2 regions of the Micrococcus sp. KT16 genome follow, and region 2 is predicted to be linked to the other one. Evidence: predicted binding sites of a transcription regulator. Region 2 holds the regulator's gene; the other holds the start of a gene.
What was found. The regulator HrcA, encoded in region 2, represses chaperone genes, less so after heat shock. The targets are predictions, from matches to a motif close to TTNGCACTCGNNNNNNNCGAGTGCNAA.
Positions count from the first base shown of each region.

Region 1: a site for HrcA is predicted at 9,300-9,326, ahead of groES (co-chaperone GroES). Genes of this name have one in related genera too.

Region 1 is NZ_QNRG01000001.1:153,681-165,173, forward strand. It holds gene DE149_RS00680 (SURF1 family protein) at 1-592, opposite strand, end outside; gene DE149_RS00685 (GuaB3 family IMP dehydrogenase-related protein) at 640-1,776, opposite strand; gene guaB (IMP dehydrogenase) at 1,869-3,413, opposite strand; gene DE149_RS00695 (dicarboxylate/amino acid:cation symporter) at 3,599-5,032, shown strand; gene DE149_RS00700 (BCCT family transporter) at 5,034-6,989, opposite strand; gene groL (chaperonin GroEL) at 7,111-8,718, opposite strand; gene groES (co-chaperone GroES) at 8,827-9,123, opposite strand; gene DE149_RS00715 (hypothetical protein) at 9,779-10,756, shown strand; gene DE149_RS00720 (ABC transporter ATP-binding protein) at 10,992-11,493, opposite strand, start outside.
Region 2 is NZ_QNRG01000006.1:15,221-23,704, forward strand. It holds gene ybeY (rRNA maturation RNase YbeY) at 1-207, opposite strand, end outside; gene DE149_RS06730 (PhoH family protein) at 197-1,270, opposite strand; gene DE149_RS06735 (16S rRNA (uracil(1498)-N(3))-methyltransferase) at 1,311-2,072, opposite strand; gene dnaJ (molecular chaperone DnaJ) at 2,069-3,202, opposite strand; gene hrcA (heat-inducible transcriptional repressor HrcA) at 3,278-4,291, opposite strand; gene DE149_RS06750 (DUF3097 family protein) at 4,462-5,322, shown strand; gene DE149_RS06755 (DUF4870 domain-containing protein) at 5,417-5,836, shown strand; gene hemW (radical SAM family heme chaperone HemW) at 5,852-7,132, opposite strand; gene lepA (translation elongation factor 4) at 7,133-8,484, opposite strand, start outside.

The DNA.
Region 1 (11,493 bases), on a different contig from region 2:
CGCCCGTCTCGGCGCCCGCGGCGTCGACCATCTCGAACGCCGCCACGAACGCCGCGTAGGACGGCTCGTCCCACACGTTCACCAGCTGGGCCGGGGCCAGGCTGCGGTACAGGAGCCGGTCGGCGGTGTCCTCGGCCGCGGCCTCACGCGGCAGCGGCCCGTCCGGGGGCAGCAGGCGCCCGGTGACGGTGACCTGCCCGGCGGGCGCGGGGTCCACGACGTCGGCGTCGGCCGACCAGCCGCGGACCACCGGGACGACCTCGCCGTCCGGGGCGCCGGCCACCCGCAGGGCCGTGACCGTCCAGTAGCCGTCGCGGCCGTTCAGCAGGCGCGGGCCGACCAGGACGTCCGTGCCGGGCACGAACTCCCCCTCGACCGTGACCACCTGGTCGGCCTGCGAGCCCAGCAGGGCCTCGTAGGGGCGCACGTGCTCCAGGAACGGCACGGCGTTCTCGGTCTGGGTGCGCGGCGGCGGCGCGTTCGTCTCCGCGGACTCGAACTGCCACTTGGACAGCGCCACGAAGACCGCGGCCGCCACGAGGGCCAGCACCAGGGTGGCCAGCCAGACGGGCTTGAGGGCGGTGCGCAGCACGCCGTATCAACTCTTCCGGTCGGGGTGCCGCCTCGGGGCGGCGGGGATCAGACGGTCTGGGTGGGGGTCACGAGGACCTCCACCTTCTGGAAGTCCTTGAGCTCGGTGTAGCCGCAGGTGGCCATGGCGCGCTTCAGGCCGCCCATCAGGTTGGACGTGCCGTCCGCGTGGCGGCCGGGCCCCCACAGGACCTCCTCGAGCGGAGCCACCTGGCCCACGTGGGTGCGGTGCCCGCGCGGCAGCTCCGGGTGGGCGGCCTCGAGGCCCCAGTGCCAGCCGCCGCCGGGGGCGTCGGTGGCGCGGGCCAGGGCGGCGCCCAGGACGACGGCGTCCGCACCCATGGCGATCGCCTTGACGATCTCCCCCGAGGTGGAGACGCCGCCGTCGGCGATCACGTGCACGTAGCGGCCGCCGGACTCGTCCATGTAGTCGCGGCGCGCCTCGGCGATGTCCGAGATGGCCGTGGCCATCGGCACGCGGATGCCCATGGCGCGGCGCGTGGTGGTGGACGCGCCGCCGCCGAAGCCGACGAGCACACCGGCCGCGCCGGTGCGCATCAGGTGCAGGGCCGGCGTGTAGCCGGCCGCCCCGCCCACGATCACGGGCACGTCCAGCTCGTAGATGAACTGCTTGAGGTCCAGCGGCTCCTGGGTGGAGGAGACGTGCTCGGCCGAGACGGTGGTGCCGCGGATGACGAACAGGTCCACGCCCGCCGCCACGACGGTGCGGTAGAACTCCTGCGTGTTCTGCGGGGTCAGCGAGCCCGCGACGACGACGCCGGCCTCGCGGATCTGTGCGAGGCGCTCGGTGATCAGATCGGGGCGGATGGGGGCCGCGTAGGCCTCCTGCAGCTTGCGGGTGGCCTCGGTCCCGGCCGGGCCGGCCTCCAGGGCGGCGATCTCCTCGAGCAGCGGGCGCGGATCCTCGTGGCGGGTCCACAGGCCCTCGAGGTTGAGGACGCCGAGACCGCCCAGCCGCCCCATCGCGATGGCGGTCTCCGGACTCATCACGGAGTCCATGGGCGCACCGATCACGGGCATGTCGAACGTGTAGGCGTCGATGCGCCACGTGAGGCTGACGTCCTGGGGATCCCGGGTGCGCCGCGCGGGCACCACGGACACGTCGTCGAGGGAGAAGGCCCGGCGGCCGCGCTTGCCGCGGCCGATCTCAATCTGGTTCGTCACCGGGCCAGCCTAGCCCAGGCGCCACGGGGCGGCGCCGACCGTGTCGTCGGCGCCGCCCCGTCCGGGGGCTCCCCCCGGACCCGACGTGCGGGTCAGCGCGAACGGTAGTTCGGGGCCTCGACGGTCATCATGATGTCGTGCGGGTGGGACTCCTTCAGGCCCGCCGCGGTGATGCGCACGAAGCGGCCGTTCTCCTTGAGATCGGCCACCGTGGACGCGCCCGTGTAGAACATCGTCTGGCGCAGGCCGCCCACGAGCTGGTGGACCACCGAGGCGACCGGGCCGCGGAAGGGCACCTGGCCCTCGATGCCCTCGGGGATCAGCTTGTCCTCGTCCGGCACGTCCGCCTGGAAGTAGCGGTCCTTGGAGAAGGAGCGCGTGCCGTTGCGGGTCTGCATGGCGCCCAGGGAGCCCATGCCGCGGTAGGTCTTGAACTGCTTGCCCTGGTAGAACACGAGGTCGCCCGGGGACTCGGCCGTGCCGGCCAGCAGGGAGCCGAGCATCACCGAGTCGGCGCCGGCCACGAGGGCCTTGCCGATGTCACCGGAGTGCTGCAGACCGCCGTCGGCGATCAGCGGGACGCCCGCGGGGCGCGTGGCCTTGGCCGCCTCGTAGATGGCGGTGATCTGCGGGACGCCGACGCCGGCCACCACACGGGTCGTGCAGATCGAGCCCGGGCCCACGCCCACCTTCACGGCGTCCGCGCCGGCGTCGACGATCGCCTTGGCGCCCGCGTAGGTCGCGGCCTGACCGCCGATGACGTCGACGTGCGCGGCCGCCTTCTCCTTCTTCAGGCGCGCGATCATGTCCAGCACGCCGTGCGTGTGACCGTTCGCGGTGTCCACCACGAGGGCGTCCACGCCCGCCTCGACGAGCGCCATGGCGCGCTCCCAGCCGTCGCCGAAGAAGCCGACGGCGCCGCCGACGCGCAGGCGGCCCTCGTCGTCCTTCGCGGCGTCCGGGTACTGCTCCGCCTTGTCGAAGTCCTTGATGGTGATCAGGCCGGTCAGGCGGCCCGCATCGTCCACGAGCGGCAGCTTCTCCACGCGGTTCTGGGAGAACAGGCGGATGGTCTCGGCGCGCGAGACACCCTCCTGCGCGGTGACCAGCGGCATGCGGGTCATGGCGGTGTCCACCGTGCGGGTGGCCCACTCCTCACGCGGGATGAAGCGGGTGTCGCGGTTGGTGATGATGCCCAGCAGCGTCATGTCCTCGGCCACCACCGGCAGGCCCGAGACGCGGTACTGGGCGCACAGCTCGTCCAGGTCGGCGAGCGTGGCGTCGGGGCCGATGGTCACGGGGTCCTTGATCATCCCCGACTCAGAGCGCTTCACGGTGTCCACGTGGCGGACCTGGTCCTCGATGGACAGATTGCGGTGGATGATGCCCATGCCGCCCTGGCGGGCCATGGCGATGGCCAACGGGGCCTCGGTCACGGTGTCCATCGCCGCGGAGACGATGGGGATGTTCAAGCGGATGTTGCGGGTCAGCCGGGTGCCCGGGTCCGCGTCCGCGGGGATCACGTCCGTGGCGTTGGGCAGCAGCAGGACGTCGTCATAGGTGAGGCCGAAGAAGCCGAAGGGATCCGAGGAGGAGTGGACGGGCTCGGGGCTGGGACCGGTGCTGGTGTTGGTCACGAAGGCGCCTTTCGGGACGGGTGTTTCCGCGATTCTATGCCCGGGGGTCAAACCGGCGACCCGGGTGCGGGCCACATCACAGGACCCCCGCGCTGGGCCACGCGGGGGCGAGACGGACGTCACCACGACGTCACATGGAGCAATCCGTTTCGGCGTCATGGTATTGGACCGCCTAACCTCCCCGGATGAGCACCGCACAGTCCTCCCCCGCACCGGCGCCCCGACGCCGGCTCCCCGCCTGGACGTCGAACTTCGGCTGGCAGATCGCCGCCGCCCTCGTCCTCGGCCTCGTCCTGGGCCTGATCGCCCGCGCCACGGGGCACACCTCCGAGCACCCGACCTGGCTCGGCGAGACGCTGGCCACCGTCGGCAGCATCTACATCAGCCTGCTGAAGGCCACGGTCGTCCCGCTGGTCTTCTTCGCCGTCGTCGCCTCCATCGCCAACCTGGCCCAGGTGACCAACGCGGCCCGCCTGGCCGCCAAGACCCTGCTGTGGTTCGCCATCACGAGCCTGATCGCGGTGCTCATCGGCCTCGCCGTCGGCGTCGCGCTGCAGCCGGGCGTGGGCACCGGCCAGACCGCGCCGGCGTCCTACCAGGCCAAGGACGTCGGCTGGCTCGACTTCCTGACCTCCCTGGTGCCGGCGAACTTCCTCGGCCTGACCGTCAAGACGACGGCGGGCGAGGACGGCGCGCTCGCCTCCTCCCCCACGTTCAACGTGCTGCAGATCCTCGTGATCGCGATCGTCGTGGGCGTGGCCGCGCTCAAGGTCGGCGAGAAGGCCGCCCCGTTCCTCACGTTCTCCCGCTCGGTGCTCGCGATCATCCAGAAGCTGCTGTGGTGGATCATCCGCCTGGCCCCGATCGGCACCATCGGCCTGCTGGGCAACGCCGTGGCCTCCTACGGCTGGTCCACGATGGGCACGCTGGCCAAGTTCGTGGTGGCGATCTACGTGGGCCTGGCCCTCGTGATGCTCGTGGTGTACCCGCTGCTGGCGCGCCTGCACGGACTCTCCGTCAAGCAGTTCTTCACCGGCGTGTGGCCGGCGTTCCAGCTCGGCTTCGTCTCCCGCTCCTCCCTCGGCACGCTGCCCGTCACCCAGCGGGTGGCCGAGCGCAACTTCGGCGTGCCCACCGGCTACGCCTCCTTCGCCGTCCCGCTGGGCGCCACCACCAAGATGGACGGCTGCGCCGCGATCTACCCGGCCGTGGCCGCGGTGTTCATCGCCCAGTTCTACGGGATCGACATGAGCCTGAGCCAGTACGCCCTCGTGGCACTCGTGTCCGTGCTGGGCTCCGCCGCGACCGCCGGCACCACCGGCGCCACCGTGATGCTCACGCTCACGCTGTCCACCGCCGGGCTGCCCCTCGAGGGCATGGCCCTGCTCCTGGCCGTCGACCCGATCGTGGACATGGGCCGCACCGCCCTCAACGTGTCCGGCCAGGCCCTCATCCCCGCGCTCGTGGCCTCCCAGGAGGGCATCCTCGACCGGGACCGCTACGACGCCCCGCGCGGCGACATCTTCGGCGAGGACGAGGAGGAGATCGTCGAGGCCCGCGCCCACGCGACCGCCGACTCCCGCGCCCAGCTCGTCGGCACCCCGGAGCCGCGCGCCTGAGTCAGCGGCCGGACGGGCCCGCTCCGGCGGGTCCGTCCGCGCCGTCCCCGTCCCCCTCGTCCAGATACTCGCCCAGCACGTAGTCGTAGTCCACGGGGTTCCCGTCCTCGTCCGTGCGGCGGTACCAGTCGGTGATCTCCGCGGCGGTGGAGTCGAACCCCTCGCCGGCCGCGTACCAGCTGCCCGGCGGGGTGCGCTCCACCGTGAACGCGAAGTCGTCCCCGTACTCCACCAGGCCCCGCACCGTCGCCTTCTCGACGGCGGCCCGCTGGTACCGGTCACGGATCGCGAAGGGGTCGTTGGCCAGTTCGCGCTGGAGCGCGACCGCCATGAGGACGAGCACCACGGTGAACGGCAGCGCCGTGATGGTGATGAGGTTCTGCAGGCCGGTGAGCGCGGTGTCGCCGCCGGTCAGCAGCATCACGACCGCGATGCCCGCCATGCACAGTGCCCAGAACACCGTGATCGTGCGGCGCGGGGCCGGGGCGCCGCGCTGCGAGAGCTGCGAATTCACGATCGAGGCGGAGTCCGCCGTCGTGATGAAGAAGACCGCCAGCATGACGATCACGACCGGGGCCACCAGCCCGCCGCCGGGCAGCTGGTCCAGGACCACCCAGAAGATCTCCGCCGGCGCGGGCAGCGACGCGGCTGTGCCGTCCGGCGCCACGGAGCCCTGGGTCCGCTGCAGCCAGATGGTGGTGCCGCCGATGATCGTGAACGCGCCGACGATCACCGCGGCCGGGATGAACAGGGCCCCGAGGACGTACTGGCGGATGGTCCGACCCTTCGAGATCTTCGCCATGAACACGCCCACGAACGGGGCCCAGCTGACCCACCACGCCCAGTAGAAGATCGTCCAGCTGGAGAGGAACTCCTGCATGTCCTCCCCCTGGGCCATCGAGGCGCCGAGGGCGTCCGGGGCGGAGGAGACGTAGTCCATCAGGACGCCGGGCACGATGTTCAGCAGGAACGCCGTCGGGCCGACGACGAAGAAGAACAGCGCCAGGCCGAGGGCGAGCAGCATGTTGATGTTGGACAGCCACCGGATGCCGCGGGCCACACCGGACACCGCCGAGAAGATGGTGCCGATCGTGAGCACCACGATGATCCCCAGCGCCACCGTGTTCCCCGGCGCCGACCAGCCCGAGACGATCTCCACGCCGCGGCCGATCTGCAGGGCGCCGATGCCCAGCGAGGCCGCCGTGCCGAACAGTGTGGCGATGATCGCGAGCCCGTCGATCAGGCGCGCGCCGACCGAGTCGCTGCGCTGGGAGTCGCCGAACAGCGGCGCGATGATCGAGCTCATCAGCGGCACCCGGCCCCGGCGGTAGGACACGTAGCCGACCGACAGACCGACGATCGCGTAGATCGCCCACGCGTTCACGCCCCAGTGCAGCGCGGCCTGGGCCAGCGCGCCCGTCACCGCCTCCTCGCTCCCCGCCTCGTACGCCCCCGGGCGCGGGGCCAGGTAGTAGGTCAGCGGCTCGTACGGGCCGAAGAAGATGATGCCGATGCCGATGCCGGCCGCGAAGAGCATGGCCGACCAGCTCGCCGTGGAGTACTCCGGCTTCTCCCCGTCCAGTCCCAGCGGGATCTCGCCGTACCGGGAGAACGCCAGGGCCAGCAGGAACACCACCATCCCGATGGCCAGCAGGGCGAACAGCCAGCCGGCGTGGACCATCACCCAGTCGAGGGCCGCGCTCGAGACGGCCAGCACGGCGTCCGGCTGCAGCACGCCCCACACCACGAAGCCGACCACCAGCAGGCCGACGACGGCGAGGATCACCCGGTCCACGCCGTAGCGCACCCGGCGGTCCTCCACGGACACGCCCGGCACGAGGGCCGGGTGGATGCCGTGCGGATAGGAGAACTCGCGGACGAAGCGGCGCAGCCGTGGCCGGGCCGGGGTCCGGGTCGTGTGGGACCCGGTGGGACGGGGCGGCGTGGGTGTGTCCATGGGGACACCATAGGGGGCGCGCCGGACGGCGGTCGTCTCCCGCCCGCACGACGACGGCCCCTCACCCGGGCGGGCGAGGGGCCGTCGTCGTCGGCCGGCCGCGTCAGGGCCGACGGAGGGGTCAGTGCTGGTGGCCGGCCTCGTCCTCCTCGGCGGGCTTGTCCGCCACGAGGGTCTCGGTGGTCAGCACGAGGGCCGCGATGGAGGCGGCGTTGGCCAGCGCGGAGCGGGTCACCTTGACCGGGTCGATCACGCCGTCGGCGATCAGGTCGCCGTAGACGCCGGTCTTCGCGTTGAAGCCGTGGTTCGGCTCCAGCTCGGCGACCTTGGAGACCACCACGTAGCCGTCCTCGCCCGCGTTCTGGGCGATCCAGCGCAGCGGCTGCTTCAGGGCCTTGCGGACGATGTCCACGCCCACGGCGGCGTCGCCGGTCAGGGCCTGGACGTTGGCGTCGGTGTCGAGCACGCTCAGCGCGTTGATGAGCGCGGTGCCCCCGCCGGCCACGATGCCCTCCTCGAGGGCGGCGCGGGTCGAGGACACGGCGTCCTCGATGCGGTGCTTGCGCTCCTTGAGCTCCACCTCGGTGGCGGCGCCCACGCGGATCACGCCGATGCCGCCGGAGAGCTTGGCGAGGCGCTCCTGGAGCTTCTCGCGGTCCCAGTCGGAGTCGGTCGCGGCGGACTCGGCCTTGATCTGGGCGACCCGGGCCTCGACGTCCTCGGCCGCACCGCCGCCGTCGACGATGGTGGTCTCGTCCTTGGTGACGGTGATGCGGCGGGCGGAGCCGAGCACGTCCAGGTCGGCCTGCTCGAGCTTCATGCCGAGGTCCGGGGAGACGACCTGGGCGCCGGTGAGGATCGCGATGTCCTGCATCATGGCCTTGCGGCGGTCGCCGAAGCCCGGGGCCTTGACGGCCACGACGTTCAGGGTGCCGCGGATCTTGTTCACCACGAGGGTGGACAGGGCCTCGCCCTCGATGTCCTCGGCGATCACGAACAGCGGCTTGTTGGCCTGCAGGACCTTCTCCAGCAGGGGCAGCAGCTCCTGTACGTTGGAGATCTTGCCCGAGTTGATCAGGACGTAGGCGTCCTCGAGCACGGCCTCCTGACGCTCGGCGTCGGTGACCATGTACGGGGACAGGAAGCCCTTGTCGAACTGCATGCCCTCGGTGACGTCCAGCTCGGTGGAGGTCGTGGAGGACTCCTCGATGGTGATGACGCCGTCGGTGCCGACCGTGTCGAACGCGCGGGCCAGCAGCTCGCCGACCTCGTCGTTCTGGGCCGAGATGGCGGCCACGTGGGCCACCTCCTGGCCCTCGACCGGGCGGGCGTTCTCCTGCAGGCGCCGCTCGACGGCGGCCACGGCCACCTCGATGCCCTTCTTGACCTCGCCCGGCGCGGCGCCGGCGGCGACCTGGCGCATGCCCTCGTTCACGAGCGCCTGGGCCAGCACGGTGGCGGTGGTGGTGCCGTCGCCCGCGATGTCGTTGGTCTTGGTGGCGACCTCCTTGGCGAGCTGGGCGCCCATGTTCTCGTACGGGTCCTCCAGCTCCACCTCACGGGCGATCGTGACGCCGTCGTTGGTGATGGTGGGGGCGCCCCACGCCTTGTCGAGCACCACGTTGCGGCCCTTGGGGCCGAGGGTGACCTTGACGGTGTCGGCGAGCTTGTCGATGCCGGCCTGGAGGGCGCGGCGTGCGTCGTCGTTGAAAGCCAGCTGCTTGGCCATGACGGACGCTCCTTTCGTTCAGGGAGTCAGGGGGTGCGGGGACGCGAGGGGCCCGGGGCGCGCGCACCGGTGCGGTGCGCGCCGCTCACCGGGCCCATCGCGGCGGGGTCACTTGGTGACGACGGCCAGCACGTCGCGGGCGGAGAGCACCAGGTACTCCTCGCCGCCGACCTTGACCTCGGTGCCGCCGTACTTGGAGTACAGCACCACGTCACCCTCGGCGACGTCGACCGGCACGCGGTTGCCGTTCTCGGCGACCCGGCCCGGGCCCACGGCCACGACCTGGCCCTCCTGCGGCTTCTCCTTGGCGGTGTCCGGGATCACGAGGCCCGACGCGGTGGTCTGCTCGGCCTCCAGGGGGCGGACAACGATGCGATCCTCGAGGGGCTTGATGGAGACAGACATGCTGCACACTCCTTCTTCGTCGACGTGCGGCTCCGGCGGGCTCGCCGGTCCGCTGATGCTGTGGTCTGCGGGTGCGCCACGGGCGTCAGACCCTCCGTCGTCGCGGTGCCGGACGGTCCACCTCGGGCATTGGCACCTGGTACCCCCGGGTGCCAGCCCCGATTCTACTCCGGGTTTTGGCACTCCTTCAACATGAGTGCCAGCCGTGTCCCCGCCGTCCGCCGAGGGCGGAGGTCGGTGGCACGATGCGGTGGGGCGGCGGGGCACCGTGGGGCGGCGTGGGGCGGCGGCGGGCGGGGCGGGTTCCGGGCCCAGGAGCACACGGAGTGGTCACGACTGCGGCCGGGATCCTGTCCCTCCCCCACTCCCCACCCTGCCCCCCGCCACCCTCCGTGGGCAGAAACCGCACCCCCGCCACCGCGTGGGCAGCATCCGCAGGTTTTCGATCTCCGTGGGCAGAAGCGCCCTCTCTTCTGCCCACGGATGTTGCGTGGGCGGAACTCCTCGCAGTTCTGCCCACCGAGCCATGACGACGTCGTCCCGACGGGACAACCGGCCGTCGCCGAGTCCTGCACAGCCGGCCCACCCCGCGCCGTTGTGCACAGACACGCGGCCCGCCCGGCCGCCGTCGGACCGACCGCGTCAGGGTCGACCCATGCCCTTCGCTCCCGACCTCCCCCTCGTCCCCGTCTTCACCACCCGCGACGTGCTCGAACGCGGTCTACCGCCCAGCCGGGTGCGGCGGTCCGACGTCCTCCGCCTCGCCCGCGGCATCCACCGTCGCCGTGACATGCCGCTGCGCACCTGGGAGTCGGCTGGGCTCCCGCCGCCGCACCACGGGGTCGGCCTCGACCTGCTGACCGCCCTCCTGCGGTCCCGTCCCGACGCCGTCCTCTCCCACGAGACGGCGGCGCACCTCCACGGCCTCCCGCTTCCCCCGGGCGGGGCCACGCGACGCGCCGCCGTCGAGATCACGTTGCACCGCGGCACCGCACGGGCGCGGATCCCCGGCGTCAAGGAGCACCGCAGACCCCTGCCCGCCGGCCACGTCACCTCCGTGCTCGAGCTACGGGTGACGACGCCGGAACGGACCTGGCTCGATCTGTGCTCGATCGGCCACCCCTGGGACGAGGCATCCCTCGTGTCGGCGGGTGACCACCTGGTCCGTCACCCCTGGTCCCCGCGCGGCCGGCGGCCTCCCATCACCACGGTCACCGCGCTGCACGAGGCGATGCGGCCGCTCGGGCGGTTCGTCGGAAGACCGCGGGCGACGGCGGCGCTCGAGCGCGTACGGGTGGGTGCCGACTCGCCGCAGGAGACCCGGCTGAGGCTGGCGCTCGTCGAGGCAGGGCTGGGCGAGCCGACGCTGCAGCACGTGTTCGACCCCGGGCGGCGGAACGCCCCCGAGGCCGATCTGTGGTTCGAGGACTGCCGGCTCGTCCTCCAGTACGACGGCGAGGTGCACCGGAGTGCCGAGCAACACGCCCGGGACGCCCGACGAGACCAGTACTACGCGGAGCGTGGGCAGATGACCCTGCACGTCACGGGCCGGGACGTCGGCGAGGGATACGCGCGGGTGATCGAGGCCGTCCTCAGACGACGGGCACAGGTCTCGAACGGCTGGGATGCCTGACGTCGTCGTCGCGTATGGCCCTGCCGTCCATGCGCAGGGGTTCCGTGGGCAGAAGCGCGGGTGCTTCTGCCCACGGAACCTGGAAACACGCGGGTTCTGCCCACGGAACCTGGAAACACGCGGGTTCTGCCCCCGGAAGGCGAGACCCGGCGGGTTCTGCCCACGGAACGCTCGCGTCGGCCGGGCACCCGACCCCCGCCCGGACCGACCCGGGCCGGCCTCACCGTCGCCCCGCTCAGTAGTACACGGCCAGCGGCCCGTGCGGTCCGTCCACCACGCTGCAGGGGGTCTTGAAGATCCGCTCCAGCACCTCAGGGCGCAGGATCTCGGCCGGGGTGCCGGTCTCCACCACCTGGCCGTCGCCCATCGCCACGATCCGGTCGGCGTAGTGGGCGGCGAAGTTGATGTCGTGCAGCACGATCACCACGGTCCGGCCCAGCTCGTCGGCGGCCCGGCGCAGCTGCTGCATCATCTGCACCGAGTGCTGCATGTCCAGGTTGTTCAGCGGCTCGTCCAGCAGCACGTACTCGGTGTTCTGCGCCAGCACCATCGCCACGTACGCCCGCTGCCGCTGGCCGCCCGAGAGCTGGTCGAGGTACCGGTTCTCGAACGGGCCGAGGTTGAGGAAGTCGATCGCGTCGGACACGTGCCGCTCGTCCTCCAGGGTCAGCCGGCCGCGCGTGTACGGGTAGCGCCCGAACCCCACGAGCTGCCGCACGGTCAGCCGCGTCACGAAG
Region 2 (8,484 bases):
GTCCATGGGCAGGCTCATCACGTCGGTGGGCCCGGGCAGGTCCATCCACTCCTCGTGCAGCTCGGCCATGCGCGCGGCGTCCACGACGGTCACGGCCGTCTCGGCGCGCTCGTGGACGTGCAGGCGCGCGTACACGTGCCGGGCCATGCGCAGCAGCGCGTCCTCGGGGACCTCGATCCCCGACTCGTTCAGGATCTCAACGGCCACGGCGGGCCCCTCCTCGCTTCTGGGACCGCTCCGCGGGCCCGCGGGCGGCGTCGTAGGCGTCCACGATGGCGCTCACCAGCGAGTGCCGGACCACGTCGGAGGAGTCGAAGCGGACCATCTCCAGTCCCTCGATCCCCTCGAGCACCTCGACGGCTTGGGCCAGGCCGGACTGGGTGCCGCGCGGCAGGTCCACCTGCGAGGTGTCGCCCGTGACGACCATGCGCGCACCGAAGCCGAGGCGGGTCAGGAACATCTTCATCTGCTCGCCGGTGGTGTTCTGGGCCTCGTCGAGGATCACGAACGCGTCGTTCAGGGTGCGGCCGCGCATGTACGCCAGCGGGGCGACCTCGATGGTCCCGGCCTCCATCAGCCGCGGGATCGACTCGGGCTCGATCATGTCGTGCAGCGCGTCGTACAGGGGGCGCAGGTACGGGTCGATCTTCTCGGAGAGCCCGCCGGGCAGGAAGCCGAGCCGTTCGCCGGCCTCGACGGCCGGGCGGGTGAGGATGATCCGGTTGACCTCCTTGGCCTGCAGCGCCTGCACCGCCTTGGCCATCGCCAGGTAGGTCTTGCCGGTGCCGGCCGGGCCGATGCCGAAGACGACGGTGGAGCGGTCGATCGCCTCCACGTAGTCCTGCTGGTGCAGGGTCTTCGCGCGGATGCGGCGGCCCCGGCCCGAGAGGATCGAGTCCAGGTGCAGCTGACCCGCGCCGCGCCCGGTGGCGGCGTCGCGGACGTGGTGGACCACCTGGCCCATCACCTCGGGGGTGACGGCCTGGTCGCGGCGGGCGATCGAGCGCAGGTCCTCGACGACGCGCCGCACCGTGGCCACCTCGGCCACCGGCCCGGCCAGGTCCAGCCGCTGGTCGCGGACCGTGACGTCCACGGTGGGGAACACGCCGCCGAGGATCCGCAGCAGGGCGTCCTGCGGTCCGAGCGTGCGGACCATGAGGTCGGCGGACTCGAACGCCACCCCCTCGTGCGCGGTGGCGGGCGGGGTCGGGGTCGTGGGGGGCACGGTCACGATGGGGCGGATCACCTCGGGGTCGCGGGGGCGGGACATCCCGACCAGTCTAGGCGTCGGCGCGCCGTCCTGCCGGGGCTCACCAGCGGCCGAGCCGGTGCTGGAGCACGGCGAGGGCGGCGGGGCCGGCCGTGGAGGCGCGCAGCACGTGCGGGCCGAGCCGCACCGGCACGGCCCCCGCGGCCACGCAGGCCTCGAGCTCGGCCGGGCCGATCCCGCCCTCGGGGCCCACGACGACGGCGATCTCGACGGCCGCGGAGAGTCGCTCCGCCGGCACCGCGGACACCCCGTGCTCCGCGTCCTCGTGCAGTACGAGGACGAGCCGGCCGCCGTCGTCGTCCCAGGCCAGCCCGGCGACCGCCGTCCCGGAGACGTGGTCCCGGACCGCGGGCACCCGGGCGCGACGCGCCTGCTTGGCGGCCGCGCGGGCCGTGTCCGCCCACTTCCGGCGGGCCTTGGCGGCCTTGGGGCCCTTCCAGCGGACGATCGAGCGCTCCGCCTCCCAGGGCACCACGGCGTCCACGCCGAGCTCGACGGCGGCCTGGACCGCCATGAGGTCCCGGTCGCCCTTGGCGAGGGCCTGGACGAGCACGAGCGCCGGGGTGGGCGCCGGCTCCTCCGCCACCGCGTCCAGCCGCACGGACACCGCGTCCGGGGCGGCCGCGAGCACGGTGCCGTGGCCGAGCGTGCCCGACCCGTCGGCCAGGAGCACGGCCTCCCCGGGGGCCAGGCGCATGGCCGCGGCGGCGTGCCGGGCCTCGGCGCCGTCGAAGACGACCTCCGCGCCCGCGCTCGCGCCGGCCAGGGCGCCCGGCTCGAGGTGGAACAGGGGGGCGGTCACAGGTTCCTCAGGTTCTCCCGCAGCCGGGCGAACATGCCCTTGGCCTGGGGTGCGCCGTGCACGACCTCCTCGCCGCGCACCTCGGCCAGGCGCTCCAGGAGCTGGCGCTGCTCGTCGTCCAGGTCGGTGGGCGTGGTGACCACCACGTCCACCTTGAGGTCGCCACGGCCCTGCCCGCGCAGGCGACCGACGCCCAGGCCGTGGAGGACCTCGACGTGGCCGGACTGCACGCCCGGGTCCAGGCTGAGGGACTGCTTGCCGTCCAGGGTGTCCAGCGTGACGGTGGTGCCCAGGGCCGCGGCGGCCATGGGGACGGTCACGGTGGTGGCCAGGTGGTCGCCCTCGCGGCGGAAGGTCTCGTCCGGGCGGACCGCGATCTCCACGTAGAGGTCGCCGTTCGGGCCGCCGCCCGGGCCGGCCTCGCCGCGGCCGGCGAGGTGGATGCGGGTGCCGTCGTCCACGCCCGCGGGGATGCGCAGGGTCAGCGGCGTCCGGGTGCGGACGCGGCCCTGCCCGTCGCACTCGTGGCAGGGCGTCGGGATGACGGTGCCGAACCCCTGGCAGGCGGGGCAGGCCTCGGTGGCCATGACGGTGCCCAGCAGCGACCGCACGGGGCGCTGGATCATGCCGTGGCCATGGCAGGTCTGGCAGGTCTCCGGCTGGGTGCCGGGCTCGCAGCACGAGCCCTCGCACCGATCGCAGCGCACGGCCGTGTCCAGCTCGATCGTCTGCTCGCCGCCGAAGACGGCGTCGCGCAGGTCGATCCGCGCGGTCACCAGGGCGTCCTGGCCGCGGCGGGCGCGGCTGGCGGGGCCGCCGCGGCCGCCCTGGCCGGCGGCGTTCATGAAGGTCTCGAAGATGTCGGCGAAGCCCCCGAAGCCGCCCGCCCCGCCGAAGCCGCCCGGGAAGCCGGCCTGGCCGTTCTCGTTGCCCGTCGTGTCGTAGGCCCGGCGCCGGCCCTCGTCCGAGAGCACCTCGTAGGCGTGGGAGATGCGCTTGAACTGCTCGGCCGCCTCCGGGTCGGGGTTGACGTCCGGGTGGTGGGTGCGCGCGAGCTTGCGGTAGGCGCGGCGGATCTCCTCGGTGCTGGCGTCACGGCTGACGCCGAGCGTCTCGTAGTGGTCGGTCACGGTGGGGATTCCTCTCGGGGAGAGCGGGACGTGGGGCGATGCGGGACGGGGCCCGCCAGGACGCGTGGAGGCGCGTCAGGTGGTCAGGATGCGGGAGAGATAGCGGGCGATCGCCCGGACGGCGGCCATGGTGCCCGGGTAGTCCATCCGGGTCGGACCGATGACGCCGACCTTCGCCACGGCGCCGGGGCCGTAGGCGGCCGCGACCACCGAGGTGTCCGCGAGCGATCCGGCGTTCTCGGAGCCGATCCGCACGGACACCCCGTGGGCGTCCTGCTCCATCTCCGTGAGCAGGCGCAGCAGCACCACCTGCTCCTCAAGCGCCTCCAGGATCGGCCCGATGGACGCGCCGAAGTCCCCCGGGGAGCGGGCCAGGTTGGCGGTGCCGGCCAGGACGATGCGGTCCTGCCGGCCGGCCTCGAGCAGGTCGTGGACGGCCGCGGCCACGAGGGCGGCGGACTGCCGGTGCTCCGGGCGGACCCGGGTGACGACGTCGTCCACCACGGTGGCCGCCTGCACCGGACCGAGCCCCAGCAGGGCGTCCAGCAGGAGGCCGCGGAGCACGGACAGCTCCGCCTCGTCGACCGGACGGTCCAGCACGGCGTGCCGCTGGTCCACCCGCCCCGTGGACAGGATGAGGACCACGAGCACGCGCGTGGGCGCGAGGGAGACCAGTTCGAGGTGGCGGATCGTGGAGCCGTCCTCGTGGGGGAACTGCGCGACGGCGACCTGCTGGGTCAGCTGGGCCAGGAGGCGCACCGTGGACTCCATCATGTGCTCGGTGTCCGTCTCCGGGTCCAGCAGGGTCCGCACGGCCCGGCGCTCGGCGGGGGACAGCGGCTTCACCTCGGAGAGGCGGTCGACGAACACGCGGTAGCCCTTGTCCGTGGGGACGCGCCCGGCGGAGGTGTGCGGGGCCACGATGAGGCCCTCCTCCTCGAGCGCAGCCATGTCGTTGCGCACGGTCGCGGAGGACACGCCCAGGGCGTGCCGTTCCACGAGCGCCTTGGAGCCCACGGGCTCGCGCAGCGCCACGTAGTCCTCCACGATCGCCTGGAGCACCTGCAGGCGGCGGGGCTGCTCCGACATCTCGGTCCTCCTCTGGTCCGTCGGGATCCGGGGCGACCCCGGAGGTGCCCCTGGCTGGCACTCCGGCGGGTCAAGTGCCAATGCTACCGTCCGACCCGGGGGACGACCCGACCGGCCCGCACGGCTTCGCTCACGGTGATCGCCCGCCCCCGTTGCTACCGTGCTCTCCCATGGACTGGAGCAGCTGGGGCCCCGCGGGCCACGACGACCTGACGCGCCGCCCCGCCCGGACCGTCCCCGATGTGCCCGCCACCCCCGGCACGGTGGTCGAGGACGTGGCCTCCGGGTTCACCGGGGCCGTGAGCGGCATCGAGCGCTCCGGCGGCGTGCACGTGGTGGTCCTGGAGGACCGCCGCGGCGTGCGCCGCGGCTTCCCCCTCGGCGGCGGCTTCTGGATCGACGGCGAGCCCGTGACCCTGGTCCCCCCGACCGCCGCGGCCCCGGCGGCGCCGGCCCGCACCGCCTCCGGCTCGCGACGGGTCGAGGGGGCGCGGGCCCGCACTGCCCGCGCCTCTCGCATCTGGGTGGAGGGCGTGCACGACGCCGAGCTGGTGGAGAAGGTGTGGGGCGAGGACCTGCGCCTCGAGGGCATCGTCGTGGAGCCCCTGCACGGCGTGGACGACCTCGCCGGGGCGATCCGTGCGTTCGCCCCCGGTCCGCGGCGCCGGCTCGGGATCCTCGTGGACCATCTCGTCACCGGGTCCAAGGAGGAGCGCCTCGCGGCCGAGGCCATGCGCGTGCCGGGGGCCGCGGGCAACGTGCTCATCCTCGGTCACCCCTACGTGGACGTCTGGCAGGTCATCAAGCCCTCCGTCTTCGGCATCCCCGCGTGGCCCGTCGTGCCGAAGGGGCAGGACTGGAAGACGGGGATCCTGCGGGGACTGGGCTGGCCGCACGGGAGCAAGGAGGCCACGGGGCTGGGGTGGAAGCGGCTGCTCTCCCACGTCACCACGTACGCGGACCTCGAGCCGTCCCTGCTGGGCCGCGTGGAGGAGCTCATCGACTTCCTCACCGCCGCACCCGAGCACTGATCTCGGCGCGGCCCCCGCCCGCCCGCGCTATGCTGGCCCATGCCCTGCGCCCGGTCCCCGGCGCGCGGGTCCCGCGATCCAGGAGGAGCCCCTCGTGAACACCCGCGCGCAGCCCGACGCCGGCCGCACCGGCCACGGCCCGCCCGCCTGGCTCGTCTCGGCCGGCGGCCGCGGCGCCCCGCTCACGGCGAAGCAGGACCGTGACCGCGCGGCGCTGGCCCATCTCAGTCTGGCGTTCGGCGTGCTCGGCCCGCTGGTCGTGTGGCTGCTCTATCGCGACCGCGGCCCGTTCACCTCGCAGGAGTCGCGGGAGGCCCTGAACTTCTCCGGGCCGCCCACGCTCATCACGCTCCTGTTCTTCTTCCTGTCCCTGTTGCCGGTGGTCGGCCCGATCTTCGCGATCCTCGGCGCGCTCACGTGGGCCGCCATGGCGGTCTACGGCGTGATGGGCGCCTCGCACGTGTCCAAGGGCCGTCCGTTCCGGTACCCGTTCAACCTGCGCATCCTGCGCTGACCCGGGGTCGGCCGGTCAGAAGCCGGCCAGCGCCCGGACGATCGCGTCGTTGCGCAGCCGCCCCTCGAGCGTCGGGATGATGCGCCCGTCGACGGCGGCGCGCCCGTCCAGCAGGCCCGCGGCGATGAGTTCGGCGATCGCCCCGCGGATCCGCGCGGCCTCCCCCGGCGTCTCCGAGACGAGCTCCGCGGTCGGGAGCCCGCCCACCGTGCGCACCGCGAGCATGATGCGCTCGAGGCGCCGCGCGTCGGCGTCGGGCCGCTCGCGGCCGACGGCGGGGGTGACCCCCGTGGCCAGCCGCTGCGCGTAGGCGGCGGGGTGCTTGGCGTTCCAGAACCGGACGCCGGCGAGGTGCGAGTGCGCGCCCGGGCCGATCCCCCACCAGTCCTGGTCCTCCCAGTACGCCACGTTGTGCCGCGCGCGGTGGACCCCGGACCCCCGCGGATCCCGCGCCCAGTTGGACACCTCGTACCAGCGGTAGCCGGCGGCGCTGAGCAGCTCCTCGGCGAGCAGGTACTTGTCCGCCTGGTCGTCGGGGTCCACGTCCGCCACCTCGCCGCGGGCCACCTGGGCCCCGAGCTTGGTGCCCTCCTCCACGATCAGCGAGTACGCGCTCACGTGGTCCGGGGCCAGGACGACTGCGGCCTCGAGCGTGGCCCGCCAGTCGGCGAGGGACTCCCCCGCGGTCCCGTAGATCAGGTCCAGGGACACCTCCAGGCCGGCCTCGCGGGCCGCGGCGACGGCGGCGGGGACGGACTCGGGCCGATGGGTGCGCTCGAGCGTGGCGAGCACGTGCGGCATCGCGGACTGCATGCCCAGGGAGAGGCGGGTGAAGCCGCCGGCCGCGAGCTGGCGGGCGTACTCCGGGGTGATCGTGTCCGGGTTGGCCTCGGTGGTCACCTCCGCGCCGGGCGCGATCCCGAACCGGTCCACCGCCGCCTGGAGGATGCGCACGAGGTCCGCGGCCGGCAGGAGCGTGGGCGTGCCGCCGCCGAAGAACACCGTGTGCAGCGGGCGGGCGGGCACGTCCGAGGACGCGAGCACGTCCGCGGCGAAGTCCAGCTCCGCGACCGCCGACTCCCAGTAGTCGCCGCGACCCGCGCCGGGGCCAAAGTCGACGGCCGTGTACGTGTTGAAGTCGCAGTAGCCGCAGCGCACCGTGCAGAACGGCACGTGGACGTACAGGCTGAAGGTGCGCGCCGCGCCGTCGCGGGCGGCCGCGCGCACCCGCTGCCCGACGTCGGCCGGCAGCCGGCCGTCGTCGGGGACGGGCTCGCCGAGGGGCAGGGCGGGCACTTACTTCTTCGCGGCCTGGTCGGCGCCGGCGCCGTCCGAGGATAGGGCGGCGATGAAGGCCTCCTGCGGGACCTCGACCCGGCCGACCATCTTCATGCGCTTCTTGCCCTCCTTCTGCTTCTCGAGCAGCTTGCGCTTGCGGGAGATGTCTCCGCCGTAGCACTTGGAGAGCACGTCCTTGCGGATCGCGCGGATGTTCTCGCGGGCGATGATGCGCGAGCCGATGGCGGCCTGGATCGGCACCTCGTACTGCTGGCGCGGGATCAGCTCCTTGAGCTTGCCCGTCATCATCACGCCGTACGCGTAGGCGTTGTCCCTGTGGGTGATGGAGGAGAACGCGTCCACCTGTTCGCCCTGGAGCAGGATGTCCACCTTGACGAGGTCGGCGACCTGGTCGCCGTCGGCCTTCCAGTCCAGCGAGGCGTACCCCTTGGTGCGGGACTTGAGCTGGTCGAAGAAGTCGAACACGATCTCGGCCAGGGGGATCCAGTAGCGGATCTCCACGCGTTCCTCGGAGAGGTAGTCCATGCCCTTGAGGTTGCCGCGCTTGGCCTGGCACAGCTCCATGACGGCGCCGATGAACTCCGCCGGCACGATGATCGTGGCCGAGGCCATGGGCTCGCGCACCTCGAGGATCTTGCCCTCGGGGAACTCGGAGGGGTTGGTCACGGTGACGACCTCACGGTCCTCCCGGGTGACCTCGTAGACCACGTTGGGCGCGGTGGAGATGAGATCGAGGTCGAACTCGCGCTCGAGGCGCTCGCGCACGATCTCCAGATGCAGCAGACCGAGGAAGCCGACGCGGAAGCCGAAGCCCAGCGCGACCGAGGTCTCCGGCTCGTAGACGAGCGCGGCGTCGTTGAGCTTGAGCTTGTCCAGGGCGTCACGCAGCACGGGATAGTCCGAGCCGTCGATGGGATACAGGCCCGAGAACACCATGGGCTTGGGGTCCTCGTAGCCACCCAGGGACTGCTCCGCCGGGTGGGCGTGGTTGGTGACCGTGTCGCCCACCTTGGACTGACGCACGTCCTTCACGCCGGTGATGAGGTAGCCCACCTCGCCCGCGGCCAGACCGTTCGTGGGCACGGGCTCCGGGGAGGAGACGCCGATCTCGAGGAGCTCGTAGGTGGTGCCCGTGGACATCATGCGGACCTTCTCCCGCGGGGAGAGCCGGCCGTCCACGACGCGCACGTACGTGACGACGCCCCGGTAGGTGTCGTACACGGAGTCGAAGATCATCGCGCGGGCCGGGGCGTCCGCGTCCCCCTCCGGGCCGGGGATGGCGCGGACCACGCGGTCCAGCAGGTCCTCGACGCCGACGCCCGTCTTGCCGGAGACGCGCAGCACGTCCT